Regions from separate parts of the Brooklawnia propionicigenes genome, predicted to be linked through region 1. Evidence: predicted binding sites of a transcription regulator. Region 1 holds the regulator's gene; the other holds the start of a gene.
What was found. The regulator HrcA, encoded in region 1, represses chaperone genes, less so after heat shock. The targets are predictions, from matches to a motif close to TTGGCACTCGNNNNNNNCGAGTGCCAA.
Positions count from the first base shown of each region.

Region 2: groL (chaperonin GroEL) is a predicted target of HrcA. The motif match lies at 13,740-13,766, and genes of this name have one in related genera.

Region 1 covers NZ_AP028056.1:2,815,021-2,830,747, reverse strand. Annotated here, with positions in the region: gene QUE25_RS13075 (flotillin family protein) at 1-1,144, opposite strand, end outside; gene QUE25_RS13070 (hypothetical protein) at 1,241-1,795, opposite strand; gene ilvC (ketol-acid reductoisomerase) at 1,928-2,956, opposite strand; gene ilvN (acetolactate synthase small subunit) at 2,992-3,516, opposite strand; gene QUE25_RS13055 (acetolactate synthase large subunit) at 3,513-5,261, opposite strand; gene hisF (imidazole glycerol phosphate synthase subunit HisF) at 5,551-6,318, opposite strand; gene QUE25_RS13045 (DEAD/DEAH box helicase) at 6,361-9,084, opposite strand; gene QUE25_RS13040 (diacylglycerol/lipid kinase family protein) at 9,098-10,036, opposite strand; gene QUE25_RS13035 (metallophosphoesterase) at 10,166-11,515, shown strand; gene QUE25_RS13030 (16S rRNA (uracil(1498)-N(3))-methyltransferase) at 11,519-12,274, opposite strand; gene dnaJ (molecular chaperone DnaJ) at 12,274-13,488, opposite strand; gene hrcA (heat-inducible transcriptional repressor HrcA) at 13,502-14,515, opposite strand; gene QUE25_RS13015 (inositol monophosphatase family protein) at 14,591-15,382, opposite strand; gene QUE25_RS13010 (alpha-amylase family glycosyl hydrolase) at 15,393-15,727, opposite strand, start outside.
Region 2 covers NZ_AP028056.1:1,850,068-1,865,794, forward strand. Annotated here, with positions in the region: gene QUE25_RS08365 (GntR family transcriptional regulator) at 1-656, opposite strand, end outside; gene QUE25_RS08370 (UxaA family hydrolase) at 693-2,225, opposite strand; gene rlmB (23S rRNA (guanosine(2251)-2'-O)-methyltransferase RlmB) at 2,440-3,378, opposite strand; gene cysS (cysteine--tRNA ligase) at 3,388-4,791, opposite strand; gene QUE25_RS08385 (hypothetical protein) at 4,890-5,255, shown strand; gene QUE25_RS08390 (DUF4032 domain-containing protein) at 5,252-6,640, opposite strand; gene metB (cystathionine gamma-synthase) at 6,651-7,823, opposite strand; gene QUE25_RS08400 (ABC transporter ATP-binding protein) at 7,982-9,076, opposite strand; gene QUE25_RS08405 (nuclear transport factor 2 family protein) at 9,237-9,602, opposite strand; gene QUE25_RS08410 (DedA family protein) at 9,664-10,464, shown strand; gene QUE25_RS08415 (hypothetical protein) at 10,661-10,798, shown strand; tRNA gene QUE25_RS08420 (tRNA-Thr) at 10,880-10,952, shown strand; gene manA (mannose-6-phosphate isomerase, class I) at 11,465-12,655, opposite strand; gene QUE25_RS08430 (DUF3263 domain-containing protein) at 12,968-13,252, shown strand; gene QUE25_RS08435 (hypothetical protein) at 13,257-13,700, opposite strand; gene groL (chaperonin GroEL) at 13,931-15,550, shown strand.

The DNA.
Region 1 (15,727 bases):
CCGACTCGGCGACACGGCGAGCCTTCTCGGCCTCGCCTCGCCTGGCGCCCTCGATGGCTTCCGCCTCGGCCAGCGCGGTGCGGCGGGATTTCTCACCGACACCGCTCAGTCGTGCCTTCTCGGCCTCGGCCTCTGCGCGGGCGATGGCTGCTGCCTTGTCGGCCTCGGCCTGGAAGATCGCGGCATTGCGGCGACCCTCGGCGTCGGCCTCGACCCGGTACCGTTCGGCGTCCGCCGGCTTGCGGACCTCGGTGTCGAGCTGGCGGTCCTTCAGCGCGGCCTGCCGCACGGCGACCTTCTCCTGCTCGGTCAGAATCGCCTGATCGCGGTCGGCTTGAGCGAGCGGACCGGCGGCCGCGGCCTGAGCATTCGCAGCGTCGGTCTCGGCCTTGATCTCGGCCTGCTTCAGCAGCAGCTCACGCTCACGGATGGCGATCAACTGCTGGGCGTTGATGCGGGCCTGTTCGGCTTCCTGCCGCGACTCGGCCTCGGCGACCGCCGCGTGCTGCTGCACCTTGGCGGCTTCCGGGCGTCCCAGGTCGGTCAGGTAGGTGCCGGCATCGGTGATGTCCTGAATCTGGAAGGTGTCGAGTACCAGCCCCTGACCGGTAAGCGATGACTCCGACTCGTCGGCCACCCGCTGGGCGAAGGCGGCGCGGTCACGAATGATCTGCTCGACGCTCAGCGAGCCGACGATCGAACGCAGCGAGCCTGCCAGCGTTTCCTGGGTGAAGCCCTCGATCTCGTCCTGCTGGGTGAGGAAGCGCTGTGCTGCTGCCCGGATGGAGTCCTCGTTGCCGCCGACCTTGACCAGTGCGACGCCGTCGAGGTTCAGCTTGATGCCCTGCCCGGAGACGGCGCCACGGATCTGCACCATGATGCGCCGGCTCGACAGATCCAGGATGAACAATCGCTGAATGAACGGGACGACGAACACGCCGCCACCCATGACGACCTTCTGACCCGACAGATCGGCGGAGATCTGGCCGGTCTCCGGATTGCGGACTTCTTTGCCTTTACGGCCGGTGACGATGAACGCTTCGTTAGGCCCCGCCACTTTGTACCTGCTGGCGACCAACAGGCCGATCAGCACCACCAGGACGACTAATCCGATGATTGCTATGACAAGAGGTGAGATTGGCAAGGCGGGCTCCTTCGCGTCGTGATCGTCAATGCTCGTCTGACATCAACCCTACCGGCCGGCGTTAACAGCGCAGGGCCCCGGGACCGTTCGGTCGCCTCACATATCCAAGACGCCGGGTTGCCCGGCCGAACCCAGCGCGTCCACCGGCCGCACCTCCACCGACGTGGCCGACAGCACTCCCGAAATCCACACTCGGGTGCCGGCATCCAGCTCGACGGGGCCTTTGGCATTGAGCGTGTGGGTGTGACCGCCGTAGCGCAGCCTGATCTGGCCATAGCCGTTCTCGGGGATCGCGGTGATGACCAGCGCCTCGGCCCCGATCAGCGAGGCGGTGCTCGGTGCGACGTCGCTTCCCTGGCGACGCAGCAGCGCGGTCAGCTTGCCGGCTCCCCAGCCGAGCAGGGCACCGACGACCAGTCCGAGGACGATCGCCACCGGCATCAGGCCGGTCAGTTCCAGTCCGATCGCCCCGGCGAATCCGAAACCGCCGAGCAACCCGGCGATGCCTGCTGTCGAGAAGACGTCAGCATCGAGGGCATTGAAACCTTCCAGGCCGTCCAGACCGAGCGCGCCGTCCAAGACGTCGCCGATCAGTAGCGCCAGCAGGAGCAACGCGATGCCGACTCCGCCGATCACGAAGAAAACAGTCATCGTTCACCTCCTGTGTGCGCTGTTGAACCCATCCTATTGCCCGGCGCCGCATGCCCCCCGGGGACGGCGAAGGTGGCCCTCCCGAGGGGAAGGGCCACCTTCGTGGTCGGATCAATCAGGGCATTGCGCCGATCAGCGTGCGGCAGTGCCTTCGACGTAGTCGTCGTCGGCGCTCTTCAGCCAGCTGAACATCTTGCGCAGTTCCTTGCCGGTGGCCTCGATCGGGTGACCGGCCTCGGCCGCGCGCAGCTTCTTGAACTCCGGAGCCCCGGCGTCCTGGTCATCGATGAAGCGCTTGGCGAACGCACCGGACTGGATGTCGTCCAGCACAGCCCGCATGTTCTGCTTCACGTGAGCGTCGATGACCCGCGGGCCCGAGACGTAGTCGCCGTACTCGGCGGTGTCGGAGATCGACCAGCGCTGCTTCGAGATACCGCCCTCGATCATCAGGTCGACGATCATCTTCATCTCGTGCAGGCACTCGAAGTAGGCCATCTCGGGCTGGTAGCCGGCCTCGGTCAGGGTCTCGAAACCGGCCTGCACCAGGTGCGACATGCCACCACAGAGCACCGCCTGCTCGCCGAACAGGTCGGTCTCGGTCTCTTCGGTGAAGGTGGTCTTGATGGCGCCGGCGCGCAGACCGCCGATGGCCTTGGCGTAGCTCTTGGCCAGTGCCCAGGCTTCGCCGCTGGCGTCCTGCTCGACGCAGACCAGCACCGGGACACCGCGGCCGTCGGCGTACTCGCGGCGGACGATGTGGCCCGGGCCCTTCGGGGCGACCATGCACACGTCGACGCCCTCGGGAGGCGTGATGTAGCCGTAGCGGATGTTGAAGCCATGCGCGAAGAAGACCGCGTCACCGGGCTGGAGGTTGGGGGCGATCGACTCGGCGTACACGAACCGCTGCACCTGATCGGGCACCAGGATCATGATGACGTCGGCCTCGGCGGCGGCCTCGGCCGCGCTGACCACGCGCAACCCCTCGGCCTCGGCCTTGGCACGCGACTTGCTGCCCTCGGCCAGGCCCACCCGCACATCGACACCCGAGTCGCGCAGGTTCAGCGCATGGGCGTGGCCCTGCGACCCGTAGCCGATGACGGCCACCGAGCGGGACTGGATGATCGACAGGTCGGCATCGTCGTCATAGAACATTTCTGCCATGGGGATTCGTGCTCCTTAGATTCTTCTTCTTGGCTTCAGCGTGCTGTCCGCAGGACACCACGGCTCTTTTCGTTGATGGACTTGTTGCCGCGGCTCAACGCGACCTCACCCGACTTCACCAATTCGATGATCCCATAGGGTTCGAGCATCGTGATGAGCGCATCCAATTTGTCGTCGCTGCCGGTCGCCTCGACGGTGATCGATTCGAAGCTGACGTCCACGGCCTTGCCGCGGAACAACCCGACCACATCGAGCACGGCACTGCGGTTGCGTTCGTTGCACCGCACCTTTACCAGGATCAGCTGGCGCTGCACCGAATTCGGTTCCAATTCGATGACCTTGTAGACCTCGATCAGCTTGTTGAGCTGCTTGACCAGTTGCTCGAGGATCGTGACATCGTCCACCTCGGTGACCAGCGTGATCCTGGAGAGATCGTCGCGTTCGGTCGGGCCGACTGCCAGCGACTCGATGTTGAATCCGCGGCGGCTGAACAGGCTCGCGACCCGGGCCAGCACGCCCGGCTGATCGCTGACCAGCACGCTCAGAGTGTGGTTGCTCACAGCACTTCCTCCTCCCACGCCGGCGCCATGTCGCGGGCGATCTTGATGTCGTCATTGCTGGTGCCGGCCGCAACCATCGGCCAGACCATCGCGTCCTTGCTGCACACGAACTCGACCACGACCGGACGATCGTTGATAGCCATCGCCTGGTTGATCACGTCGTCGACCTCATCCGGGCTGGTCGCCCGCAGGCCCACGCAGCCCATTGCCTCGGCCAGCAACGGGAAGTTCGGCACCGTGTCGGTCTCCAGGTCGGTGTTGGAGTAGCGGCCGCTGTAGAACAGGGTCTGCCACTGCCGGACCATGCCCAGCGCGTTGTTGTTGATGATGGCGATCTTGATCGGGATGTTGTTCAGCGCGCAGGTGACCAGTTCCTGGTTGGTCATCTGGAAACAGCCGTCCCCGTCAATGCCCCAGACCACCTTGTCGGGCGCTCCGACCTTGGCGCCCATGGCGGCCGGGACGCAGTAGCCCATGGTGCCCGCCCCACCCGAGGTGAGCCACTTGCCCGGCTTGGCGAACGGCAGGAAGTGCGCCGACCACATCTGATGCTGGCCGACACCGGTGGCGAAGATGGCGTCGGGTCCGGCGATCTCCCCGATCCGCTTGATCACCTGCTGCGGCGTCAGGCGTCCGTCGGAGCTTTCGGTCCAGCCCACCGGATACCGCTCCTTGAGCCCCTTCAGGTAGCCCGACCAGGTCTGGAAGTCCGGGATCTTCTCGTTGCGCAACGCCTCGATCAGTCCGTTCAAGAAGACCTTGGCGTCGCCGACCACCGGCACGTCCACCGCGCGGTTCTTACCGATCTCTGCGGGGTCGATGTCGGCGTGAATCACCTTGGCGTCGGGTGCGAAGGAGTCGAGACGCCCGGTGACCCGATCGTCGAATCGGGTTCCGACGGCGATGAGCAGATCGGATTTCTGCAGCGCGCCGACCGCGGAGACCGAGCCGTGCATGCCCGGCATCCCCATGTGCAGCGGATGATCGTCGGGAAAGGCACCGCGGGCCATCAGGGTGGTGACCACCGGAATGTCGGCCAGGTCGACCAGATCGGCCAACTCCTGCCAGGCGCGGGCCTTGAGCACGCCGCCGCCGATGTACAGCACCGGACGCTTGGACTCGCAGATCAGCTTCGCGGCTTCCTTCACCTGCCGGATATGCGGCTGGGTGTTGGGCTTGTAGCCGGGTAGCAGGAGCTCATCGTCGTAGTCGAACGGTGCGCTGCCGGACAACGCATCCTTGGCGATGTCGACCAGCACCGGTCCCGGACGCCCGGTCGAGGCGATGTGGAAGGCCGCCTTGATGGCTTCGGGAATGTCCTCGGTGCGCTTGACGAGGAAGTTGTGCTTGGTGACCGGCATCGTGATGCCGCGGATATCGGCTTCCTGGAAGCCGTCGGTTCCGATGAGCGCGGAATTGATCTGTCCGGTGATCGCGACCATCGGCACCGAGTCCAGGTTGGCATCGGCCAATGGGGTGACCAGGTTGGTCGCACCCGGGCCGGAGGTCGCGATACAGACCCCGACCCGTCCGGTGGCGACGGCGTAGCCCTCGGCGGCGTGCCCGGCGCCCTGTTCGTGGCGGACCAGGATGTGGCGAATGGACGAATCGAAAAGCGGATCGTATGCCGGCAGGATTGCCCCGCCCGGAATGCCGAAGGCTACTTCCACGCCGCAACGCTCCAATGACGTGACGAGCGCCTGTGCTCCGGTCATGATCGGCAGATCGGCTGGCTGCTTGGCCATCGGCGATTTCCTCTCTGTGTGATGGCAGGATCAGTGCAAAAAAAACCCCCGCTGCCGTGATGGCAGGCGAGGGAGCGCTCCGTCAGTTGACGAAGCGCTAATGAAGTACGAGACCCTGTCGGTTGTGCACGTAGCCATGATTGCACGGGGCACCAACCGCGACCAAAACCTGTCTCGCATCGCGAACAGCCGGGCGCCTGGCAATGCGTCCTCGTCAACGCTTCGAACAGCCTCCTGACACGCCCGGATGTCGCCAACCGCAGGCAGGGCCGAGGTGGTGTGCGGTCGCTCAGGCGAGCCGCACCGGGAAGCCCGCGGCGTCCAGCGCCTGTTTGACCTGTGCGACCGTGAGCACCCCGAAGTGGAAGACGCTCGCCGCCAGCACGGCGTCCGCGCCGGCTCGTGCTGCGTCGACGAAGTGGCTGATCTGCCCGGCTCCTCCCGACGCAATCAGCGGGACGTCGACGACCTGCCGGACTGCTTCGATCATCTCCAGGTCGAAGCCGTCGGTGGTGCCGTCGGCGTCCATCGAGTTCAGTAGCACCTCGCCGACACCGCGAGCGCAGGCCTCACGAACCCATTCCAGTGCGTCCAGGCCGGCCGGCCTGCTGCCGCCGTGGGTGGTGACGCCGTAGCCGGACGGCATGCCGGCCTCGCGCCGGGCGTCCAGGCTGAGCACCAGCACCTGATTGCCGAAGCGTCCGGTGATCTCGTCGATGACCGAGGGCTGCGCGATCGCGCCGGTGTTGATGCCGACCTTGTCCGCCCCGCAGCGCAGCAGCGCGTCCACATCGTCGACGCTGCGGATGCCGCCGCCGACCGTGAGCGGGATGAACACCGTCTCGGCGCAGCGCGTGACGACCTCACGGGTGGTTTCGCGTCCCCTGGATGAAGCGGAGATGTCGAGGAAGGTGATCTCGTCGGCGCCCTGCTCGTTGTAGCGGGCGGCGAGTTCGACGGGATCGCCCGCGTCGCGCAGGTGCTGGAAGTTGACGCCCTTGACCACCCGACCGTCGGTGACGTCGAGGCACGGAATCACGCGAATAGCCACAGCCATACCGCACAGGTTATCGGTCCGACGCCAGCCGGCGGCGTCCGGTCAGTCCTCGTCGACCGCGAAGTCGGCGATGTCACGGCGCATCACCGTGACCAGCTGGCGGCATTTCGGGGCCAGCGCCTCGGTGCCGGGAGCTTGGGCGATCTGTCCGGCCAGGTCGATCACCTGGCGCACCCAGCGGACGAAATCGCCGGCGGGCAGCCCGCTCGAGTCGAGCACCGCGGCCAGGCCCACTCCCGATGCCCACTGGTAGGCGGCGTCCGCGAAACCGATATCGGGTGCCGGGGTGCGCTCCACACGGTTGTCGCGCTCGACAATCCCCAGATCGCGCCAGATCCGGCGCACCCGGCTCTGCGCCTGTTCGCTGGGCGAGTCCGGCATCGTGCGCATCTGGCCCTGCTGATCGCCGCGCGACTCGTAGACCAGGCTCGACAGCACCGCCGCCAGTGCGGGCACCTCGAGGTCGTCGAATACGCCGTCCCGGATGCTCTCGGCCACCAGCAGATCAAGCTCGTTGTAGATGCGCGTCAGCATGGCGCCGCGCTCGGTGAGCCGGTCCCCGTCGAGGTAACCGAGGGAATCGAGGACCCCGCAGATCCGGTCGAAGCGATTCGCGATCGACTGCGCGCGCGCCTTGGCCTTGGCCCGGGTGCGTTCGTGACCGCGAGTCAACCGCAACGCCTGCTCGGCGGCCCGCGCGTGCTCCTCCCGATCGGGGCAGTCATGGCACGGGTGGACGCGCAACTGAGCCCGCAGCTCGGCGATCTCATCGGCCAGTTCGGCGTCGGCTCGCGGCCGGCCGGTCCGCACCGGGCGCTCACCCAGCGACTCGGCCCGCGCGGCCAGCGAATTCGCCAGCTGCCTGCGGTCGGCGGCCGAGCGAACATCGAATCTCTTGGGCACCCGCACCCGCGAGATCGCCGTGACCGGCTGGGTGACGTCGCGGTCGGCCAGCTGGACGATCTGGCGTCCCGCCGTCATCACCGTCGGCCAGGGCTGATGCGCCACCGCGGGGGTGATGACCGCGGCCCAGCCCTGATGCTTGCCGGCCGGGATCCAGAAGACGTCGCCGGCCTCCAGGTCTGTCAGCGATCCGGCGATCTCGGCGCGATGATCGCGTTTGCGTTCCTTGGCCGCCTCGGCCTCCAGCGCCCCGATGCGGTCGCGCAGTTCGGCGTACTGCCGGAAATCGCCGCGGTCGCACTCCGCCTGCGCCCACAAGATCTCGGCCTGCTCGTCATCGCGGCTGGCCTGCCGGGCCATCGCAACCACCCGCCGGTCGGTCTGGAACTGCGCGAAGCTCTGCTCCAGCAGCGCGCGGGCGCGCACCCGTCCGATCGACCCCACCAGATTGACCGCCATGTTGTAGGTCGGCGCGAAACTCGACTTCAGCGGATAGGTTCGCCGCGATGCCAGCCCGGCCAGTGCCCGCGGGTCCATTCCCGGTTGCCAGAACACCACGGCATGACCTTCGACGTCGATACCGCGTCGTCCGGCCCGGCCGGTCAGCTGGGTGTACTCGCCGGGGCTCAGCTCGGCGTGGGTCTCGCCGTTGTACTTCACGAGCTTCTCGACCACCACTGTGCGGGCCGGCATGTTGATGCCCAACGCCAGTGTCTCGGTGGCGAAGACAACCTTCACCAGACCTTTGACGAAACCTTCCTCCACGATCGCCTTGAAGACCGGCAGCAGTCCGGCGTGATGGGCGGCGATGCCGCGTCCGAGGGCTTCGATGAAGGTGTCCCAGTCGAGCGCGCGTTTGTCGGCCGCGGTCAGCATGCCCACATGTTTCGCGGCGATCTGCAGCAATTGCTCGCGTTCGGCACGGTCGGTGAGCCGGATGTCGGATCCCAGCATCTGGCGAACTGCCTGGTCGCAGCCCTGTCTGCTGAAGATGAAGAAGATCGCGGGCAGCAGATTCTGCTGCTGCAGCACCTCGACCGCGCCGTCGCGCCGGGGTGCCCGGATGACGCCCTCCCCACTGGCGCGTTGCCGCGCTTCGATCTTGCCGCGCACCCGGCGGCCACGCATCCGCCGGGAGTCATCGCGGGTGACCCGCGCGTCGGCCTTCGCCAGCCGCAGCAGCTCCGGATTGACATCGGCCCGGGACTGCGGCAGCGGTACTTCGGTGGGTGCTTGCCCCGCGAACAGGTCGTACAGTCTGCGGCCCACCAGCACATGCTGATAGAGCGGGACGACGCGGCGTTCGCTGACCACCACATCGACCTCGCCGCGCACTTCATCGAGCCACTCGCCGAATTCCTCGGCATTGGAGACCGTCGCGGACAGCGCGACCAGCTGAACCGAATCGGCCAGCCCGAGGATCACTTCCTCCCAGACGGCGCCGCGGAACCGGTCGGCCAGATAGTGCACCTCGTCCATCACTACCGAGGAAAGCCCCGACAGGGTCCGCGAGCGGGCATAGATCATGTTGCGGAGCACCTCGGTGGTCATCACCACGATCGGCGCCTCGGAGTTGATCGAGGTGTCACCGGTCAGCAGGCCAACATTGTCTGCACCGTGCCGGGCCACCAGATCATGGAACTTCTGGTTGCTCAGGGCCTTGATCGGGGTGGTGTAGAAGCACTTCGTGCCCTGCCGCAACGCCAGCCAGCAGGCGAACTCCCCCACCACGGTCTTGCCCGACCCGGTCGGGGCGGCCACCAGCACGCCATGTCCCGAGGCGAGCTTCAGGCAGGCGTCGGTTTGGAAGTCGTCAAACGAAAATGAGTAGCCCGCAGCGAACTGCGCGACCACGTGGGCCAGCCCTGCCTCCGGTTCAGTCATTACCCACCACGATAGTCAGTGCCGACGGCACGCAGCTGATGCGCAACGGGGTGGCCCCGAGTTCTTCGCCGTCGGCCATCGGCACCAGCCCGTCCCCGTCGACGATCACCTCGTGCGCCTGCAGCTGGGTGATCGCCGGATGCTTGACGAAACCGGGGCGGAACAACAGGGGGAAGAGTCTGATCAGCGTCCATCGGCTGACCGGCCCGATCATCATGATGTCGAGCAGACCGTCGGTCACATCGGCGGCCGGGCACAGATGGATGCCGCCGCCGACGTAGCCGGCGTTGCCGACCGCGGCGATCACGGCGCGGGTATGCAACGGCCGGCCGTCGATCGTCAACCGGTAGTTCAGCGGCCGCAGCTGCGCCATCTCGGCGAGCAGCGACCACGCATACGATCTCACCTTCGCGTGATTGACCCGATAGTTGACCTTCGCGTCATAGCCCGTGGAGACGACCGAGCCCACATATCGTTGCTTGTGGCCGTCGGTGAGGTCGCCGGTGACCAGCGCCAGGTCGATCATCTTGGTGTGCCCGGCGATGATCGCCTGAACCGCCTCGGCGGGTTTGCGCGGGATGCCCACACCGCGCGCGAAATCGTCACCGGTGCCGGTGGGAATGATCGCCAATGGGATGTGGCTGCCTGCGCAGGCATTCAGTCCCAGGCTCGCCATCCCGTCGCCGCCCATCATCACCAGCACATCCGGACGGCGGCCTGCTTCGGCCGGTGCGGCTTGGGCCACCGCAGCGAGCGCCAGCTGCCGGGCGTCGTCGAACGAACGCGTGCGCATGATCCGCAGCTCGGAGTCGGGCAGGCCTTCCTGGAGGGCCGCCTGTACCCTGGGCAGCAGGCGGGTCGCGCGCCCTCGTCCCGATCGAGGATTGACGACAACGGTCACGACATGCCGTCGACGCTGAACACCTGCCATAGGTGGGGAATCTACCGTGAATGGGCTGGTGGGCGGCACGATTCTGCTCGGGGCGTGAGCGGCAATCTGCGGAACCAAATCGGTATTTCGAACGCCCAGGGGGTAGGTTAAGGGTCTGTGGATTACCAGTTGAGCACTGCCACCATCGATGCACCAGCAGCAGCCGACTCGTTTACCCGGGGCAGGGTGCTGGCCACCGATCTCGAAGTGTTGACCGTCACCCCCACCAGCGTCGTGATCAGCTGGGTCACCCATGCAGCCAGGCTGGGCATCGCCATCCCCAAACCGGTCGCCGTCGGAACCGAGGTCGCCATCGGCCCGGTGGGCGGCCCGATGCAGTTGGTACACGAGGATCCGACCCCACGGGTCTACCACGTCGTGGAGATCACCGGTCTCGAGCCGGGCCGAACCTACCAGTTCCAGGCATCGTCGGAGGGAAAGCTGGCCGCGGCCGCGCTGCGTCCCACCCGGGTCGTCGGGTGCTGCGAGCGCACCCGCCAGTTCACGACGCTGACCGTGCCGAAGGGCCGCTATCTGACCACGGTTGCGGTGGTCAACGACATCCACATCGGCGAACGCCGGCAGGGCATCGTGCTCGGGGCATTGCCGACCTCGGTCTGTCCCCGGCCGGATCAGGCGGATTACCCCCGGATGATGTGCGCCGCTGCGCTGGACGAACTGACCGGCCGCCATGGCCGGCCGCTGCTGATCGCCAACGGAGACATCACCTACGACAACACCCCCGAACAGAACCGGATCGCCCGCAAGCTGCTGGACGGCTACGGCACCGAACTGGTCGACTGGGTCGCCACCCGGGGAAACCACGATCATCCCAGGCGTGATGACGACCCTTTTGGTGATTACTTCGTCGGCTACCAGCAGGCCCAGGCCGTATCGGAGCCCAGCGGGCTGCGGGTGCTCGCGATGGATTCCACCCGCGGGTCCGGGGGCGGCTGGATCCTTCCCGGCCAGTACGCCCAGATCATGGCCGAGCTGGAGACCGACCCGCAGCGTCCGACCCTGGCGACCACGCATCACCCGGTCACCACCGATGCGGCATGGTCGTCGGCATCAGGACCGCAGTTCATGCTGCGCGGGCGTGACCGGCTACGGCTGCAGCTGATCGAACGCCAGGCGCCCGGGGTGTTTCTGCACCTGGCCGGGCACACCCACCGGATGCGCCGCGACCGCGCCGATCTGGCCGACACCAACGCGCGCTATCTGGAGAACGCAGCCTGCGCCGCCTATCCCGGCGGCTACAGCTTGATCCATCTGTTCGAGGGCGGCTACCTGGTGAATTTCTGGCGGGTGAGCGATCCGACTGCGCTGCAGTGGATCTACCGCAGTCGCTGGCAGTCGCTGGGCATCGGCGCCCACCTCATGCTCGGCTCCACCGCGGACCGCAACCACCGGGTCGATATCGATCTGTCAGGACTGCGGCCGAGCGGGCGTACGGTACCGGCCGAACTCGGGATCTGAGAGCTAGCCTGCCTGCCGGGCGGCCAGCACCTGCAACTGAGCCAGACTCACCACGCCCGCGCTGGAGGTGCGCAGCACCCCGTCGCCCAGGCTCACCGCCGTGGCACCGGCCTGCTCGAAGCACCGGAGTTCATCGGGGCTGATGCCGCCTTCGGGGCCGATGATGACGACCACCTCACCGGTGGCCGGAACGTCGACGCTCGCCAGCCGAATCGTCGCTTCCTCGTGGGCGACCAGCGCCAGATCGGCGCCCGCAATGACGTCCACGATGTCGGCGGTGGACGCATACTCGACGTCGGGCACCCGGAATCGACGAGACTGCTTGGTGGAAGCACGGGCAACCGCCTGCCACTTGGCGAGGCCTTTCGCGGACTTGTCGGGGATACCTGCCCGGGCGTCCCAGCGGACCACGCTGCGCGAGGCCTGCCAGGCGATGATGCGGTCGGCGCCGAGCTCGGTCAGGGATTCAACGGCTATCTCGGAGCGTTCGCCCTTGGCCAGCGCTTGGACGATCGTCCAGCGGTGCCTGCCCGGCGCGGCGATCAGCACCTCGTCGATGCGCACCACAAGCCCCTGCTTGCTGGTCTCGATCACCGGCCCGCGGATCGCCCGTCCGGCTCCGTCGGCCACCAGCAGCTGCTCACCGACGCGGGTGCGCTTGACCACCGCCGCGTGGCGTCCCTCATCGCCGCCAAGCTCCACCAGGCCACCGGGACGCGGATCAGCACCCAGATCGGCCAGGTAGAGCGCGTCGGTCATCAGCTGAAGACGTCCTTGAGGCGGTTGAAGAAGCCCTTCTCCTCCGGCTTGGTCAGCACCTCCGGACCGGCCTCGCCGCGCAACCGAGCCAGCTGGGCCAGCAGCTCGCGCTGCTCGGCGTCCAGCTTCGTCGGGGTCTGGACGAGCATGGTGACACCCAGGTCGCCGCGCGGGGTCTCACCGCGACGGTTGGTCCGCAGGCTCGGCACGCCGTGGCCCGCCATGACCAGGCGGGTGCCCGACTGGGTTCCGGCCGGCACCTCGACGTGTACCTTGCGGCGATCCTCGGGGCAGTCGGGCAGCTCGGATTCCAGGGTGTCGATGTCGATGTGGGTGCCCAGCGCGGCCAGCGCCATCGGCAACCTGACGACCATTTCGAGATTGTCGTGGTCACGCCGGAAGACATCGTGCGGCAGCACCTGGATCTCGACGTAGAGGTCGCCGGCGGGCCCGGCACCGGGTCCGATCTCGCCCTGACCGGACAGGTGAACCCGGTTGCCGGTGTCGACACCACCGGGAATCTTGACATTGATGGTGCGCTGCTGGGAGATGCGGCCGTGGCCGGAGCATTCGGGGCAGGGTTCGGGAATGATGTTCCCGAAGCCCTGGCACGACGGGCAGGGCTGCGAGGTGCGGATCTCGCCGAGGATCGAGCGCTGCGAGACGATGATCTCGCCGCGTCCCTGGCACCGGGTGCAGGTAACGGGCTCGCGATTGTCCTTCGAGCCGGAGCCGTTGCAGGCATCACACAGCACGTAGGTGTCGAAGGTGACCGGCTTGGTCACCCCGAAGACAGCCTCCGGCAGCGTCAGCTTGGTGCGAATGAGTTGATCCTGGCCGCGCCGGACGCGGGACTTCGGCCCGCGGCTGGCGGTGGTCTGGCCGAACATCGCGCCGAACAGATCGCCGATGTCGAAGCCCTGCCCGCCGGCGTAGGCGTTGAAGCCGGAGAAGCCACCCATCCTCGAGAACGGATCACCACCGGCGGCGCCGTGACCCATCGGGTCACCGCCCCGGTCGAAGACGGCCCGCTTGTTGGGGTCGCTCAAGACCTCGTAGGCCTCGTTGACCTGCTTGAACTTCTCTTCGGCGTCCGCATCGGTGGCCACATCGGGATGCACCTTCATGGCCATCTTGCGGTAAGCCTTCTTGATCTGCTCCGCACTGGCATCCCGGGGCACGCCCAGTACCTGGTAGTAATCAGGGTTGCTCATCAGTTGTTCTCGTTCATCCTTCTGCCAGGAATCTGCCGACATAACGGGCGACGGCCCGCACGGCGGAGATCGTTGAGGAATAGTCCATCGACGTCGGCCCGACCACGCCCAGCGAAGCCCAGACCTCGTCGGAACCGTACTCGCTTGCCACCAGCGAGGTGCTGTGCAACGGGACGTACGGATTCTCCTGGCCGATACGCACCGTCACCTCACCAGGATGCTCGGCGACCGCATCGCCCAACAGACGCAGCAGCACCACCTGCTCTTCGAGCGCATCCACCACCGGGCCGATCGCCTGCTGGTAGGACGCGCCGTAGCGCATCAGATTGGGCATGCCCGCCACCACGACCTCATTGGACGGGTCGTAGGCCAACATGGTGCGCAGCGCTGCCACGATCAGGCCGAGCCCGGCCTCATCGAACTCCGGTTCGGCGGCCAGCTCGGCGAGCGCGGCGTCGGCTTGCTGGGGCTTACGGCCCGCAACGGCGGCATTGAGCCGGCCGCGCCAGGTCTCGAGTTCGTCCTCGGTGTACTCGCTCAGCGTCACCGGATGCTGGTCGATGCGGGCGGTGGAATCGATGAGAATCACCAGCACCCGATCGCTGCTCAGGCTGATCACCTCGACATGCCGCACGGTCGCAGAACTGGATGCCGGGTACTGCACGATCGCGACCTGACGGGTGAGCTGGGCGAGCAGCCGGACGGTGCGATGGACGATGTCGTCGACATCGACTGCCCCGGCCAGGAAACTCGAGATCGCCCGTCGTTCGGCGCTCGACAGTGGCTTGACGGTCGCCAGCCGGTCCACGAACAGCCGGTAGCCCTTGTCCGTGGGGACGCGCCCGGCGCTGGTGTGTGGCTGGGCGAGATAGCCCTCCTCCTCCAGGACCGCCATGTCGTTACGGATGGTCGCCGGGGAGACATCCAGGCTGTGACGCTCTACCAAGGCCTTCGAGCCGACCGGCTCGCGGGTGGCCACGTAATCGGTGACGATGGCGCCGAGCACTCTCAGCTTCCGGTCGTCCATCGTTCTCCCCTCCTTGGTCGCTGGCACTCCACAATTCCGAGTGCCAAGCTTACCCCGCGTGCCGGCGGACGCCAGTCAATGGGCCTCAGGCGGATCCCAGCGTCCGGCCACGTCGTCGGCCAGCCCGGCATCGGTCGACGCACAGATCGCCTGAACACGTTGGCTGCCCGGGCCGTAGCCCCGGCCGTCGACCTGGACGGTCGCGCCGCCCAACTCGCGCACCATCAATAGGCCGGGCAGATGGTCCCACGGCATCGGCCTGCGGTAGACGAAGAAATCGGCCTCCCCGCGAAGCAGCTGCGGATAGTCGAACCCGGCGCAGAAATTCGACCCGACGGGCTCGGCGAAGCCGTCCGCCGAATCGAAGCACTGCCAGACCCTGCTGGCTCCGCCGGCGCGCGCCGGGCGGTGTGCCTCGACCCTGGTCATCGGCTCACCGTTACAGGTCACCCCCGCACCGCGCTCGGCCACATAGGCGCGTCCCGCCTCGGGCTGCCAGATCCACGAGCGCGTCACCTCGCTGCGACGGATCTCGGCGATCATCACGGCATAGTCGGGCGATCCCTTGACGAAGTTGCCGGTGCCATCGACCGGGTCGACGGTGTACGCGAGGTCGGCCACGCCCAGGCCCTCGCGAATCGAGGGATCGGCGTAGCTGGCTTCCTCCCCCACCACCAGGCAGCCAGGATTGCGCGCCAGCAGCGCGGCGGTCAGCAACTTCTCGGATTCCCGATCGGCCACGGTGACGTAGTCACCCGGCGATTTCTCGTCGATGTCGTTGCCACTCAGCGCCCGGAACCCGGGCCGGATCACCCGATCGGCGACCTCGACCATCAGTTCGAGTATGTCGTCGTGCGTGTCTACCATTCCTCACCGCCTATTCAGCCAGCGCGGCAGCGTCCAACCGCCGACGGCGGCGAGCAGGGAAACCCCGGTAGTCGAAAACGGGCGATTGATCGGACGCCGCTGCCAGGACCGCGATCGACCACGGCTCTACGGTATAGCTGCCTTCAATCACGTCCCCATCGGCCGGCGGCCAGCAGTTGCCGACCGATTCGGCCCACGGAGCGGTGTCGATGAGGCGGTGCCACTTGAGGTCGCGGCGCGAGATCTCGGTGGAGTCCGGCACCTTGAACACCGCCGGCGACGTGTACATATTGATCATGACCAGGTAATCGGTGCCACCCACACCGGCGCCGTTGATCAGCACCG
Region 2 (15,727 bases), 960 kb from region 1:
ATGTGGTCGTACATCGCCTGCTGGGCCGCCACCAGGTCCTCGGCCTCCACGGCCGCCAGGACCGCCGCATGCTCGGCGACCGCCAGCTCGGAGTCATTGATGCCGCGCCGCACCGACTGACGCAGCCGGTGCATGTGGGCTGGCAGCTGGTCTGCGGTGTTCTGCAGGTAGACGTTGTCGGTGAACCGGAAGATGGTGTTGTGGAAGCCCCAATCGGCGTCCATATACTCGCGGTAGGCATTCATCGTCGACTTGTCGGGGACGATCCCCGCCACCGCTCCGGCCGCCTTCACATGCTTGGCGTGCGCCTTGGCCAGCACCGGCTTCAGTTCCTGCACCCGGCGGAACGCCAGCGCGAGCGCGCCCGGCTCGAGGATCAGCCGGGTGTCGCACAGCTGCGCGATCTGGTCGGGGGTCAGCGGCGGTGCGACCCGGTAGCCGCGCAGGGGCGCGCGAGTCACCAGCCCGGTACGCTCGAGATGAACCAGGGCCTCACGCACCGGAGTGGGGGAGACCGCCAGCTCGCTGGCGAGCCCGTCGATGCTGAGCGGGGCTTCGGGTAGCAGCGCACCCGACATGAGCATGTCGACCAGGGATTCGTAGACGGTGTCGCGCAGCACCTTGCGTTCCAGGGGCCTGACTCTTGGCTGGGCCATCGCATTCTGCCTTTCGTTCGGGGGTGGCGCCTTCGATTACATCACGACGCCGATATGCCAAGGCTGAAATTCATTGCGTCCGTAGCCGAGCGATTCACTGCTCGACGGGGTGCCGCTGGCGAGATCGAGCAGCGCGTTGTAGATCTCGAGGCCCTTCTCGGCCACGGCGACACCGTCGGAGAAGATCGGTCCGCAGTTGATGTCCATATCGTCAGGCATCCGGGCTGCCAGGGCGTTGTTGGTGGCCACCTTGAGGGTCGGCGCCGGCGCCGTGCCCAGTGCCGAGCCCCGTCCGGTGGTGAAGCAGATCAGGTTGGCGCCGCCGGCGAGCAGGCCGGTCACCGACACCGGGTCGTAGCCCGGGGTGTCCATGAAACCCAGGCCGGGCTGGTCGATCTGCGCGGCGTAGTCATAGACCGCCTCCAAGGGAGCGTGCCCCGACTTGGCGACCGCACCGAGCGACTTCTCCAAGATGGTGGTGATGCCCCCGGCCTTGTTGCCCGGCGACGGGTTGGCGTCCATGGTGGCACCGAGGTTGGCGGTGTAGTCCTCCCACCAGGCGATCTTGTCCATCAGGCGCCGCGAGGTCGCCTCGCTGGTCGAGCGGTGCACCAGCAGCGATTCCGCGCCGTAGATCTCGGGGGTCTCGGCGAGCACCGATCGTCCACCCTGGGCGACGATCAGGTCGGACGCGTAGCCCAGCGCGGGATTGGCCGTCAGCCCCGACAAGCCGTCGGAGCCGCCACAGTTGAGCCCGAGCACCAGCTCGCTGACCGGACGCTCGGTGCGCACGAACGAGTCATTGACCCCCGGCAGCATCTTCTTGATGCCTTCCAGGGCCGCTTCCACGGTCGCGCGGGTGCCGCCGGTGGCCTGGATGGTCATGCGTTCCTGGGCGACACCGCGGCGGGTGTGGATCTGCTTGATCATCAGATCGACCTGATTGACCTCGCAGCCCAGGCCGATGACCACCACCCCGCTGACGTTGGGGTGAGTGGCGAAACCGGCGAGGGTGCGCTGCAGCAGGTCCAGGCCATTGGTGGCCATCCCGCAGCCCATCCCATGAACCAGCGGGATGACCCCGTCGATGTTCGGGTAATCGTCCAGCAGGCCGCGGCGGACGGCCTCGTTGGCGACGATCTCGCAGACGTTGGCCGAGCAGTTCACCGTCGACAACACCGCAATGTAGTTGCGGGTTGCGGTGGTGCCGTCGTTGCGGCGCACCCCCATGAAGGTGGTTCGTTCCGGTGTGGCCGGCGGCGTCCAGGCATGGTGGTCGAGGTCGGAGGCCTTCGGCTTGTGGTGGCTCGAGAAGATCAGATTGTGCACATGGACGTGCTGTCCGGCCTTGATGGGCTGCAGCGCGACACCGATCTGATAGCCGTACTTGGTGACCGGCTCGGCCTCGGCGACGTCGTGCAAGGCGATCTTGTGACCCAGCGGAATGACATCGAGCACCGGGATCCGGGCGTCGCCGACCGACAGGATCTCGCCCGGAAGGAGTTTGCGACGCGCCACCGCGACATCATCGGCGTTGTTCAGCACCAGAACTGCGTCATCGGACGCCATCCTCATCATCCCCCAAGGTCATGCCACGGATAGCTGCATCGGCATCCGTCGAACCGTTTCGCTGCGAGAAATCATATCAAATATTGGCTGGGAGTGAGATTTGGGGAGGTCGCCGACAGCCAATGCTGCCCTTCGCAGCAGGCGCCCGGCCGCAGTCGCCAAGGCTGCCGCTGCGGGTGCTGCGGGAGCGGTCCGGGCCGTGTGCCGGCCGGGCTCAGTCGGTGAAGTCACCCCGGGAGCGGGCCACTTCGTACAGCGAGATGGACGCGGCCACCGAGGCATTCAGGCTCTCCACCTCGCTGGCGATCGGGATCCGGGCCAGCACATCGCAGCGCTCGCGGGTCAGCCGGGCGAGCCCGGCACCCTCGGATCCGACGACCAGCAGCACCGGGCCGTCGGCACCCGGCACGCCGGCGATGTCGGTCTCGCCCTCGCCGGCCAGCCCCACCACCGTGAAGCCGGCCTTGGCGGCGTCCTGAAGCACCCGGTTCAAGTTGGTGGCCTTCGCCACCGGAACCCGGGCGAGCGCGCCCGCGGACGATTTCCACACCACCGCGGTCACCGAGGCGCTGCGGCGCTCGGGGATGATGACGCCGTGCGCCCCGAACGCGGCCGCCGACCGGACGATCGCGCCCAGGTTGTGCGGGTCGGTGATCCCGTCGAGGGCCACCAGCAGCCCGGCGCGGGTCTCGTCGTTGACCGCATCGGCGATCAGATCACCCGGATACGCGTACTCGTAGCTGGGCAGTTGCAGCGCCACGCCCTGGTGCACGGCTCCGCCGGTGAGCCGGTCGAGTTCGGCGCGGGTGGTCTGCAGCAGCGAGATCGAATGCTCGGCCGCGTAGCGGAAGATCTCATTGAGCCGGTCGTCGCGCTCGGCCCCTTCGGCCACGTAGGCGGTCTTGATTGGTAGGCCGGCGGTCATCGCCTCCAGCACCGGGTTGCGTCCGACCACCCAGTCGGCACCCGCGCCCTTGCCCTGCGCGCGGCTGCGGTTCGCGCCACTCTTCCCCGACTGCGATCCCGAAGTTCCGGTTGACTTGCCCTTATAGGCCTTGTGGTAGACGCGGTCCTCCGCCTTGGGGGTGGGCCCGCGTCCGGCCAGGCCACGTTTGCGCCGCCCGCCCGACCCTACTTTGCGTTCTGTCGCCACGATGTCTCCTCACCGGCTCCAGCGGGCGCCATCGGCGGTATCCGCAATTGTCAGGCCGAGCGCGGTGAGCTGATCGCGGATCGCGTCGGCAGCCGCCCAGTCCTTGCGCGCACGTGCCTGTGCGCGTTGTTCCAGTAGCAGTTGGACGAGTCCGTCCACGATGTCGGCGAGGTCGCTGCCGTCGTGCGATCCCGCCCAGGCCGGGTCGAAGGGCTCCAGTCCGAGCACATGCAGCATCGCGCGCACCTGGGTGAGCGTCAGCTCGGCGGCCTGCTTGTCGCCGGCGTCCAGATAGCGGTTGCCCTGCCGGACGGCCTCGAAGATCACCGCGACGGCAGCCGGGGTGCCCAGGTCGTCGTCCATGGCCTCGACGAAGGCGGTGGGCAGCTGGCTGAAGTCGAAGACGAACTCGCCGCTCGCGCCGGCCCGCTCCAAGAAGGAATCGATGCGTTCCAGCTGCGCGCTCGCCTCGTCCAAAGAGGTTGGGCTGAATTCGACGGCCGACCGGTAGTGCGGGGCGGCCAGGTAGAGCCGCACCGCGCGGGCCGGGTACTGCTGGGTGACCTCGGTGACCACCGTGCCGTTGCCCAGCGACTTGCTCATCTTCTCGCCGGCCATCGTCACGAAGGCGTTGTGCATCCAGTAGCGGGCGAATCCGTACCCGGCCGCCCGGGACTGGGCCAACTCGTTCTCATGATGAGGGAAGCGCAGATCCAGGCCGCCCCCGTGAATGTCGAACTCGGCGCCCAGATACTTCAGGCTCATCGCCGAGCATTCCAGATGCCAGCCCGGACGCCCGGCTCCCCACGGGGCAGGCCACGACGCAGTCGTCGGTTCGTCGGGCTTGGTGCCCTTCCACAGCGCGAAATCGCGCGGATCGTGCTTGCCGCGGGGATCGGCGTCGGCGGCCGGAGCCATGTCCTCGATCCGTTGATTCGACAGTTCGCCGTAGTCGGGCCAGGAATGCACGTCGAAGTAGACGTCGCCGGAGCCGTCTTCGGCCACGTAGGCGTGGTCGCGTCCGATGAGTTTCTTGATCAGCTCGATCATCTCGGGGATGTGCCCGGTGGCGCGCGGCTCGTAGCTGGGCGGCAAGCAGCCGAGCGCCTGATAGGCACGGTGCAACTCGAGCTCGACCGAATAGGCCAGTTCGTACCACTCCATGCCCAAGGCGGCGGACTTGGCGAGGATCTTGTCGTCGATGTCGGTGACGTTCGCCACCACCTTCACCTCGAAGCCCTCGGCAGTGAGCCAGCGCCGCAGCACGTCGAAGACGACCTCCTTGCGGATATGTCCCAGATGCGGGGCCGACTGCACCGTCAGACCGCAGTGGTAGATCGACACCTTTCCCGGGTTCAGGGGGATGAACTCGGTGACCGCGCCGATACGTTCGTCGAAGAGATGAAAGCTCACAGGGTGGAGTTTACTTGTCAACCGTGGGCCTGTCGCGCACGCTCAGGGCCGCCGACTATGCTCGCAGACGCTGAATTCAATACTTCAGTGGAGGAATCATGGCTCAGATCCGTAAGCATCGTCCGCGCACCAGTTCGATCGGTGACCAAGTGCGCGCCAGCGTGGACTCCGGCCCACGCCCGATCGTCCCCGGCGAAGAGTACGATCCGTTCTTCGAAGAGCCGGACGATACGGCCGGCGAGGCTGCCGGCGGTTTCGAGATCACTGCGTCGGCGGCGACGGTGGTCAGCACGGGCGGCTGGTTCACTCTCGATTCCGATGCGATGGCTGCGATGCTGGCGAGCCCGGCGGCGACAACGGCCGCCGATGACTCGGACGAAGCCGACGAGGATGACCTGGACGAGGACGACTTCGCCGCCGATGACTCCGATGAAGTCGACGAAGACGATCTGGACGAAGACTAGGCCGGGTTGTCCTTGGCGCGCGCCCGCAGGGCATCGATATCAAAATGTGATGCCTCTGCCGGGTCGATCTGATCGGCCTCGGCTTCCCAGGGGTCGATCACCGGGGGAAGCTGCTCGCTGAGCGGATCGTCCTGGAAGCCGAGCGAGGGATCGTACGGGTTGGCCAGCGTCCGCACGCCAGGCCCCATCGAGATCATCGCCTCGTCCGGCAGGTTCGCCAGTACGTCACGGATGTAGCCCTGGGCAGCTTCCAGCAGCGGCACATCGCGGTGCTCGCGCTGGGCTTGATACCAGCGGTAGTCCAGCAGTTCGTGGTAGATCTGCGCCGGATCGCGTTTGCCCATCATGTCGGTCGGGATCGAATTGACTACCGGCTCGAAGAAGTCGGTCAGCCACCGGTGGGCGGCGACCGCCTCGTCCAGCCCCTGAAGCCCGCGGCGCATGCGGTAGGTGTCGAGATCATTGAGCAGCCGGCGAGCCTGGTTCTCCTCGGTGTCCAGCCCGGTGAGCCGCAGCAGCCGGCGGGAGTGGTGGCCGGCGTCCACGACCTTCGGCTGGATGCGGACGGTCCGGCCGTCGGCCGAGGTGTTGATGTCGAGTTCGGCGATGTCGAAACCGAGCGCGTTGAGCCGGCGGACGCGGCCCTCGATGCGGTGCAGCTCGGAGCCGCTGAACTCCTCGGCGCCGGTCAGCTCGTTCCAGAGCTCGTTGTAGCGTGCATCGATGGTCTCGACCATGGTGAGCGGATCCAGCGACTCGTCGAGCAGCCCGCCAGCCTCGAGGTCGCAGAAGTCGCCGAAGATGTTGACCCGGGCGATCGACAGATCGTGCTGGCGCTGGCCGTCGGTCAGCTTGTCGTGCAGTTCACCGGTCTCGGCGTCGACCAGATAGGCGGCGAACTCACCGGCGTCGCGCCGGAACAAGATGTTCGACAGTGAGACGTCGCCCCACATCAGTCCGATCAGGTGCAGCCGCGCCAGCAGCACGACCATGGCGTCCAGCAGCCGGGAGACCGTCTCATTGCGGACGCCGGGGGTGAACAGCGACCGGTAGGGCAGCGCGAACTGGAGGTGTTTGGTGAGCAGGATCGGATCGAGGGGCTGGCCCTCGGCGTCGCGGCGGGCGCTGATCACACCGACCGGCTCGACCGCCGGCGTCTGTAGCCGGCCCAGATCGTGCAACAGCCGGTATTCGTGCAGGGCCAGATCCTCGTTGACTTCCTTCGCGGCGAGCACTTCGTCGCCGACTCCGATGAACCGCACAACATGGCGTGAGATGCCTCGGGGCAGCGCGACGAGATTCTCTTCGGGCCAATCGGCCAACGGCGTATCCCACGGAAGCGGGAGCAACTGCACGTTCGGCGTGGCGGACAAGAACCTGGGCACGCCCTCCAGCCTACTGATCGACCTTGAGAGCTCGCTCCAGGCCGTCGCGCACGTCCGCCACCAGATCGCCGGCCGGCTCGATGCCCGCCGACAGTCGCAGCAGCGCCGGGGTGATGCCGGCGGCCAGCTGCACCTCGGGGGTCATTGAGGCATGGGTCATGGACGCCGGATGCGCGATCAGCGATTCGACCCCGCCCAGCGATTCGGCGATGTCGAAGACCCGCAGGCCCCGGCAGAAGGCGGTGGCGCCGGCCAGGCCGCCGACGACCTCGAAGCTGATCATCGAACCGAAGCTGTCTTGCTGGCGGGCCGCGATCTCGTGACCCGGGTGCTCGGCCAGTCCGGGGTAGTAGACCGCCGTCACCGCCGGATGGCCGGCCAGTGTAGCCACGATCTCGGCGGCGTTCGCGTCGTGGACGCGCACCCGCGCGTCCAGGGTGCGCAGCCCGCGCAACGCCAGCCAGGAATCGAACGCCCCCGCGGTGACCCCGATGACATTCGCCCAGAACTTCAGATGCTCACCGAGATCCTCGTCCGCGGCGACGACGGCGCCGCCCACCACGTCGGAGTGGCCGTTGATGAATTTCGTCGTCGAATGCACGACCACATCGGCGCCGAACTCGATCGGGCGCTGCCGCAGCGGCGAGCAGAAGGTGTTGTCGGCCACCGCCAGCGCGCCCGCGGCATGCACCGTCTCGATGGTCGGTTGGAGATCGACCAACCGCAGCAGGGGATTGGACGGGGTTTCGATCAGGACCAGGTCGGCCGGTGTCTCCAGCGCGGCGGCCAGCTCCTGCGGGTCGGTCTGATTGACGTAGTCGACCGTGAAATGACCGAGCCCGGCCAGATGATTGAGCAGCCGCCAGGTGCCGCCGTAACAGTCGTGCGGGGCGACGACGCGTCCACCGGCCTTGACCAGCGCGGTGAAGCACAGTGTCAGCGCCGACAGGCCCGACGACGTGATGACGCCGGTGGCGCCGCCCTCCAAGGTGGCGATCGCCTCACCCAGCAGGTCGCGGGTCGGGTTGCCCGAGCGGCTGTAGTCGTACCTGGGCGGGTTGTTCAGCCCCGCGAATGCGTAGTTCGTGCCCAGATAGATCGGGGGCACGATCGAAGAGAACGCGGTATCGGAATCGAGACCGGCGCGAAGTCCGCGTCCGAGCTGGGAGATCGTCGGGTCCATGGCTGCCAAGATAGCGCTCCGACCGACCACGCAGAGCAATGATCAGCGGGGCTCCCGTTGCCGAGAGCCCCGCTGTTTGCCACTAAGTACCGCCTTGGCAGACCGGCCGGTGGCGCTGTGCGTCCGCGGCCGTCTGCTCTGGATCGATGAGGAACCGATCAGGAAAGGCGGGCTCCTGTTTCGGTGTCGAAGACATGCACCGCGGCCGGATCGACGCGCAGGTTGACGGCATCACCGCGCGTCGGTGGGGTCCGGGTGGTGACGCGGGCGACGATCTGCGGTTCGTTGCCGGCCAGCGCGGCGTCCTCGTTCTCGGTGAGGGTGCCGTACAGGTAGGAGTCGGCGCCGGTCTCCTCGACGACCGAGATGTGCATGCCGATGCCCGTGTCGCTGGACAGTTCGAAGGATTCCGGACGAATGCCGACGATCACCGTGTTGCCGGTCGCCTTGTCGAGCACCGCGCGGTCGATCGGGATGACATGACCGGTGACCGACGCCCCACCATCGACGATGTCGGCCTTGATGAGGTTCATCGCGGGTGAACCGATGAAGCCGGCCACGAAGAGGTTAGCCGGGCGATCGTAGAGCACCAGCGGGTTGTCGACCTGCTGCAGCAGGCCGTCCTTCATGACGGCCACCCGATCGCCCATCGTCATGGCCTCGACCTGGTCGTGGGTGACATAGACGGTGGTGACTCCCAGCCGCGACTGCAGGGCCGCGATCTGGGTGCGGGTCTGGACGCGCAGCTTGGCGTCCAGGTTCGACAGCGGCTCGTCCATCAAGAAGACCTGAGGATTACGGACGATCGCGCGACCCATCGCGACGCGCTGACGCTGGCCACCCGACAGGTTCTTCGGCTTGCGGGCGAGTAGTTCGGTCAGGCCGAGCAGGGTTGCTGCCTCCTGCACACGGCGATCGCGCTCGTCCTTGGCGACGCCCTGCATCTTCAGCGCGAAGCCCATGTTGTCGGCGACGGTCATGTGCGGATACAGCGCGTAGTTCTGGAAGACCATCGCGATGTCGCGGTCTTTGGGGGGCAGGTCGGTGACGTCCCGATCGCCGATCCATACCGAACCCGAGTTGACCTCCTCGAGCCCGGCGAGCATTCGCAGTGAGGTCGACTTGCCGCAACCTGAAGGGCCGACGAGCACCATGAACTCGCCGTCACCGATTTCGAGGTTCAGGTGATTGACTGCGGGGTGATCGGCTCCGGGATAGATGCGTACTGCTTCTCGGAAACTGACTGTGGCCATGCCTGTGCCACCATCCTTTCTATGGGCAGGAACGTGCCCAACGATCCGTGGTAGAAGGACGAAGGACTACCTCGTCCTCCCGGACAGGATGCCATGGTTGCGGGGTATTGCAAAGTCGTTTCGCATATCGAATCCGTGCCGGCGGCGCGGGAGGGGCGGATCAGATGGGTTCGGCCAGCCAGGTGATCAGCTGCCAGCGTCCGTTTTCGCGGATGAAGACCCGCAGATTGTCGAAGATCTGGACGGCCTCGGGGTCGGCCAGCGCCCATTTCTCGACGGTGCAGCGGGCGGTGGCGCGGTAGCGTCCGTGCAGTTCGAGATCGAGCATCGTGGTCTGGCGTTTGGCGCCGGTGGCCAGGCCCGAGATGAAGTCGGCCTTGGTCGACAGGGGGCCGCTGGGGCGGCGCATGGTGAACCGTTCGTGCAGCAGGTGCTCGAACCAGGCCTTGTCGGCGTCGGATTCTGCCTGCCCTATTCGTTCGTTGATCTGCAGCAGTTCGGCGAATGCCGTGGTCTGATCGCTCATGGAGTCAGCCTAGAGGTTTGGGACGGTCCAGCCGTGCACGAGTGCCAGGTAAGCTCGCTGGGTGGCTGATGAGCGTCCGACAGAGATCTCCCGGCACGACGAGCCTGTCGACCCGGTTGACGCCGGCGCGCTGCCCGGAGAAGCGGTCCGGCCCGATGCGGCCGGTGACAAACAGCCCGAGCGCGAATGGTGGGACGATCCGGGTATGCCGTGGCGGCGTAAGCCGACGCGCACCGATATCGCCTGCATGTCGTGGATCGGCTTCCTGGGTCTCTTCAGCCTCGCGATGTTGCCCTTGCGGGCGTGGCTGCTGGGTTCACCCGACCGGCTGCCCTGGCTGGTCGGGCTGCTGGGTTCTCGATCGGGTACCACGCTGCTCGGGTCGGTGGTCCGGGTCGGAACCGATCTGCCGTTCGTCTGGCCGATCCTGCTGGGCACGTTGATGTCGATCAAGCTGGACTGGACGTACTGGTGGGCCGGCAAACTGTGGGGACGCGGCATGATCGAGGTGTGGGCCGGCAAGTCGCAGCGCGCCGCACGCAACTACGCCCGGGCAGAACGCTGGGCCAACAAGCTCGGCTGGGTGGGCATGTTCGTCGCCTATGTGCCGATTCCATTGCCGCTGACCGCGGTCATCTTCGTGCTGGCCGGGGCACAGGGGATGAGCTGGAAGAAGTTCATGATGCTCGACTTCGCGTCCTGCCTGCTGTGGCTGATCGGGTTCTTCTCGTTCGGCTATCTGGTTGGGGAGCCGGCGGTCAAGGTGCTGGAGTTCTACAGCAAGTTCGCCAACTACGTCGCCATCGCGCTGGTGGTCGCCGTGGTCGCGCTTACCTTCATGCGCAGTAGCCGCAAGGGCTGAGATTCTCAGGGTTCTCCCGGGCATCCCCCGAAATGCCGTGTCAATGGCGTAAACATGCTGAGAGTTGGCTTAACGTTTTCCCATGGGAACCCCACAGAGTCAGACTCCGAACCACAGGCGCCGCAGAGCACTGGAGAGCGTCGGGAAGCTTTGTACCCTCGTGATCGGCCTGCCGGTATTGTTTGCCGCCCTGCAGATGAACGCGCCATCGGAGCTGCCCGTCTGGGTTGCGGGACTGGTCACCCTGGCCAGCGGAGTGATCGTGTCGGTGCTGTTCACCCGACGCCAGCAGCAAGCTGTCTCGGACGCTGATCTCCAGTTGGAGCGTGCTTAGTTTGCTCATTTTGCGATCGGGCCGGATTTCGCGCAGGGGCGTCGTCCGGGCAGAATAGTCAAGCGCCTTTCTTGGGCGCACGCCTCCGTAGCTCAGCGGCCAGAGCACCCGCCTTGTAAGCGGAAGGTCGAGGGTTCGACTCCCTCCGGGGGCTCTGTTCCGTCAGCTGTGTTTCATCAGTTGTGTGCCATCAGTCATGTGCCATTGGCTCTGTTCCAGCAATCCTCCGCCAGTTCGCTCGCCGTCGGTACTAGGCGCTCGCCGTTCATCCCAAACGCTCGCCGTCGGTACTAGGCGCTCGCCGTAGAGCAGTTTGCTTCCGTTGGAACGCGAGCGAACTCACTTATGGCGAGCGAACTGGACGAGGGATGGGGCAGACGCTCGCCGTCGGTACAAGGCGCTCGCCGTCCGTACAAACCGCTCGCCGTAGAGCAGTTCGCTTCTGTTGGAACGCGAGCGAACTTACTTATGGCGAGCGAATTGGACGAGGGGCGGGGCAGACGCTCGCCGTCGGTACTAACCGCTCGCCGTCGGTAGCAAACGCTCGCCGTAGAGCAGTTTGCTTCTGTTGGAACGCGAGCGAACTCACTTACGGCGAGCGAACTGCACGGCGAGCGGGGTGGACAGCCAGCGAACTGGGCCGGTGCCGATGGACCAGGCCAGGGATCAGGCGTCCAGGCCGGTGGCGGTCAGGAAGCCCTGGCCGTTGCCGCTGACCTTGGCCTGGCAGCCGGCCTCCAGGAAGGCCGCCTGGCCGTGCTTGAGAACGAGTCCGTCCTGGCCCTGGGAGACACCGATCTCACCGCTGGTGGCCAGCAGTATCCGACCGGACAGCTCGCCGGGCAGTTCGATCATGCGTCCGGGGACGAGGTCGAGCCGCCAGCACACGAACGCGCGCTCGTCGGTCGGGTAGCGCCACAGTCCGGGCAGCTCCTGCTCGGGCAGCATCGCCGGGATCGGCTCGGTGGTGAAGGTCACGACCTGTGCCAGCGCGGACGGGTCGATGTGCTTCGATGTGAGGCCACCGCGCAAGACGTTGTCGGAGTTGCCCATCACCTCCACGCCGGTGCCGCTCAGATAGGAGTGTAAGACCCCCGGCTGCAGGTAGAGGGCTTCGCCGGGCTGCAGAGTGTGCCGGGTCAGCATCAGCGCCGCGAGCAGGCTCGGGTCGCCGGGGAAATGCTCGTCCAGCAGCACTGCGGTGCGCGCGAACTCGCCCAGCTCGCCTTCGTCGTCGGTGTGGTTGACCGCAGCAGCCACCACATCGGTGACCGCTGCCTTGAGGTCATCGTCCAAGACCAGGCAGTTCATGAAAACCTCGGCCAGCCCGGCTCGTCCGCCCCGGTGGCGCAGCGGCGCGAAGACCTGCTCGGACACCGGGCTGATGCCCAGGCGCGAGAAGAGTGCCGAAGTCAGGGCGGGATCGCGGAAACCGGCCAGGGCATCGAACTGAGTGAGCGCGACAATCAGCTCGGGCTTGTCCCATGGGTCCTTGAAGGTGCGCTCGGGCGCGTCGAGTGGGATGTCGGCCTGGTTCTCACGCTCGAAACCCGCCCGCGCATCCATCCGGTTCGGATGCGCCTGCAGGCTGAGAGGACGCCCGGCCGACAGCAGTTTCATCAGGTACGGCAGATGCCCGCCGAACTCCAGCCGGGCCGAATCACCGACCAGGCACGGGTGTTGCTTGATGGCCTCGTCGAGCCGGAGATGGCCATCGATCGTCGCGGGATCGCTCGGGTGCGCGCCCAACCAGTATTCCGCCAGCGGACGTCCGTCCGGGTGAATGCCTAGAATGGCGGGAATCGCGTCGGGCGATCCCCAGTCGTAGCGCTTGATGCTTCCGGTCAGCGGATGCATCCCACCTCCCTGTATAGATACGTTCCGCCTTGCACAGGCTGCCGCCGATGGGGTGACGGCTGCGCTTGTGTGACCAAGCAATCACCCATCCTACTCATCGCGTCCGTGTCACGGCCATTCGGGTTGCCGCCAGGAGCCACGCTGAGCGCCGATCTGTGCGACCCGAGCATCGGCCAGCAAGCCGCCCGAGCATCGTCATTCAAGCCGCCCGAGCACCGTTGTGCAAGCTACCCGAGCGCCGAGGCCCAGCGTCCGGACACCGATGCGCGCAGGTAATCACATCGGTGTGATTCCCGGTTGTAGAATCGCCGCATGGTCGAAGCAGCGCACAATCTCAATCCGCAGGCCCGGTCGTTGACCGAGCGCGAGATGGCCATCCTGGATTTCGAGAAGAGCTGGTGGCAGGCCCGAGCTCCCAAGGAAACCGAGATCCGGGAGCGATTCAACCTCTCGGCGGCGCGCTACTACCAGCTGCTCAATGCGCTGATCGATCGTCCCGAGGCTCTCGAACACGACCCATTGCTGGTCAAGCGGCTCCGCCGGCTGCGCGAGCAGCGCCAGCGCACCCGCTCGGCCTCCAGGCTCGCCAATCGCTGATGATTCAGGCCTTCCGGTCCGGACGAGGTCGCTCTCCGGCTACCGGATAGCCGCCGCTGGCAAGATCGGCCCTCACTTCGAACACATTGGACGCGTACCCGGTTCCGGTGCGCCACTTCGACCACGCCGCGGCGGCCAGATAGCACGGCAGGAACGGCAACCCGAGGAAGACCGCCCACTGCGTGGCATGCGCCGCCTCGTGCTCCACGATCCTGGGATGCCGAGCCAGCAGCCGGTCGATCGTGCCACCGGGGACGATCACCACGCAGCCGATGGTGAACGCCCCGGCAACCGGAAATCCCAGACGATAGCCTTCGGCGATCCACAGGCCGGCCGGACCTCGACGCGGACGCGCGCGTCCTGCCAGTGCCACGGCGAAGCCCAGCGGCGTCGACAGGTTCACCCAGTTGGCGATCGCGCGCAGCTGGTGGTTGCGGCTGGTGGCCATGGGTTCAGCCTATGGCCTGCCTGTTGGCCGCCCCGATTGTTTGCACTCTCGGGGCCCGAGTGCTAATAATGAATTTGGCACTCCAACACGAGGAGTGCCACCGCTTCGAGTCGTGGTGCGGGTGAGACCTTCAGGTCGTCCGTCGCGGGCATCGGCAGCCATGAGTCGTAGCGACCACTAGACAACCAACGGGGCCTGGCCCCTGATGCCAAAGGATTTTCCACAGAACCATGGCAAAACTCATTGAATTCGACTCGGAAGCCCGTAAGGCTCTCGAGAAGGGCATGAACACCTTGGCCGATGCCGTCAAGGTCACCCTTGGGCCGAAGGGACGCAATGTCGTCCTGGAGAAGTCGTGGGGCGCCCCCACGATCACCAACGATGGCGTGTCCATCGCTAAGGAGATCGAGCTTTCCGATCCCTTCGAGAAGATCGGCGCTGAGCTGGTCAAAGAGGTCGCCAAGAAGACCGACGACGTTGCCGGAGACGGCACCACGACCGCCACCGTTCTCGCTCAGGCGATGGTGCACCAGGGGCTGCGTAATGTGACCGCCGGCGCCAACCCGATCGAGTTGAAGCGCGGCATCGACAAGGCCGTGACCGCGATCATCGCTCAGCTGGCCGCCATGTCGACCGAGGTCGAGACCAAGGAGCAGATCGCTCAGACTGCCTCCATCTCCGCCGGCGACTCCAGCGTCGGCGAGATCATCGCCGAGGCCATGGACAAGGTCGGCAAGGAAGGCGTCATTACCGTCGACGAGTCCAACACCTTCGGCATGGAGCTCGAGCTCACCGAGGGCATGAACTTCGACAAGGGCTACATCTCCGGCTACTTCGTAACCGATCCGGAGCGCATGGAAGCCACCCTCGAGGATCCCTACATCCTGATCGTGGACGGCAAGGTCTCCTCGTTGAAGGACCTGCTGCCCGTGCTCGAGAAGGTGCAGCAGACCGGCCGTTCGCTGCTGGTCATCGCTGAGGACGTCGATGGCGAGGCCCTGGCCGGCCTGGTCGTCAACAAGCTGCGTGGCACCTTCAAGTCGGTCGCCGTCAAGGCTCCGGGCTTCGGCGATCGCCGCAAGGCCATCCTGGCCGACATCGCGGTGCTCACCGGTGGCCAGGTCATCAGCGAGACCGTTGGTCTGTCGCTGGACCACGCCGAGCTCGACATGCTCGGCCGGGCCCGCCTGGTGACCATCACCAAGGACGACACCACGATCGTCGAAGGCGCCGGCGACAAGGAGCAGATCCAGGGCCGGATCAAGCAGATCCGCACCGAGATCGAGAACTCCGACTCCGACTACGACCGCGAGAAGCTGCAGGAGCGGCTGGCCAAGCTGGTCGGCGGCGTCGCAGTGATCAAGGTCGGCGCTGCGACCGAGGTCGAGATGAAGGAGCGCAAGCACCGCATCGAGGACGCCGTCCGCAACGCGAAGGCTGCCGTCGAAGAGGGCGTGCTGCCCGGTGGCGGTGTGGCCCTGATTCAGGCCGCCAAGAACGCCAACCTCGAGGGCCTCAGCGCCGACGAGCAGATCGGTGCGCAGATCGTGCTGTACGCAGCCGCCGCGCCGCTGAAGCAGATCGCCGCCAACGCCGGTCTCGAAGGCGGCGTCGTGGCTGAGAAGGTCAGGAGCCTTCCGGCCGGCGAGGGCCTGAACGCGGCCACCGGCGAGTACGTGCATATGGTCAAGGCCGGCATCCTGGATCCGACCAAGGTCACCCGCTCGGCACTGGCCAACGCGGCGTCGATCGCCGGTCTGTTCCTGACCACCGAGGCTGTTATCGCCGACAAGCCCGAAAAGGCTCCCGCGATGCCCGCCGGTGGCGACGAGATGGGCGGAATGTACTGATCCGCGATCAGTCCTGATTGCCTCAGTAGGGGGACGGTTCCTTCGGGAGCCGTCCCCCTCCTGCATGCCCGTCCCCGCGTCCACCGGCCGCCGCCGGGTCTTGGTCGGAGTGCGGTGGAGGTGCGCGCGGCCGACGAGCCCGAAGCCCGGGGGTGTCGCGCGTCGGTCTGCGCGCTG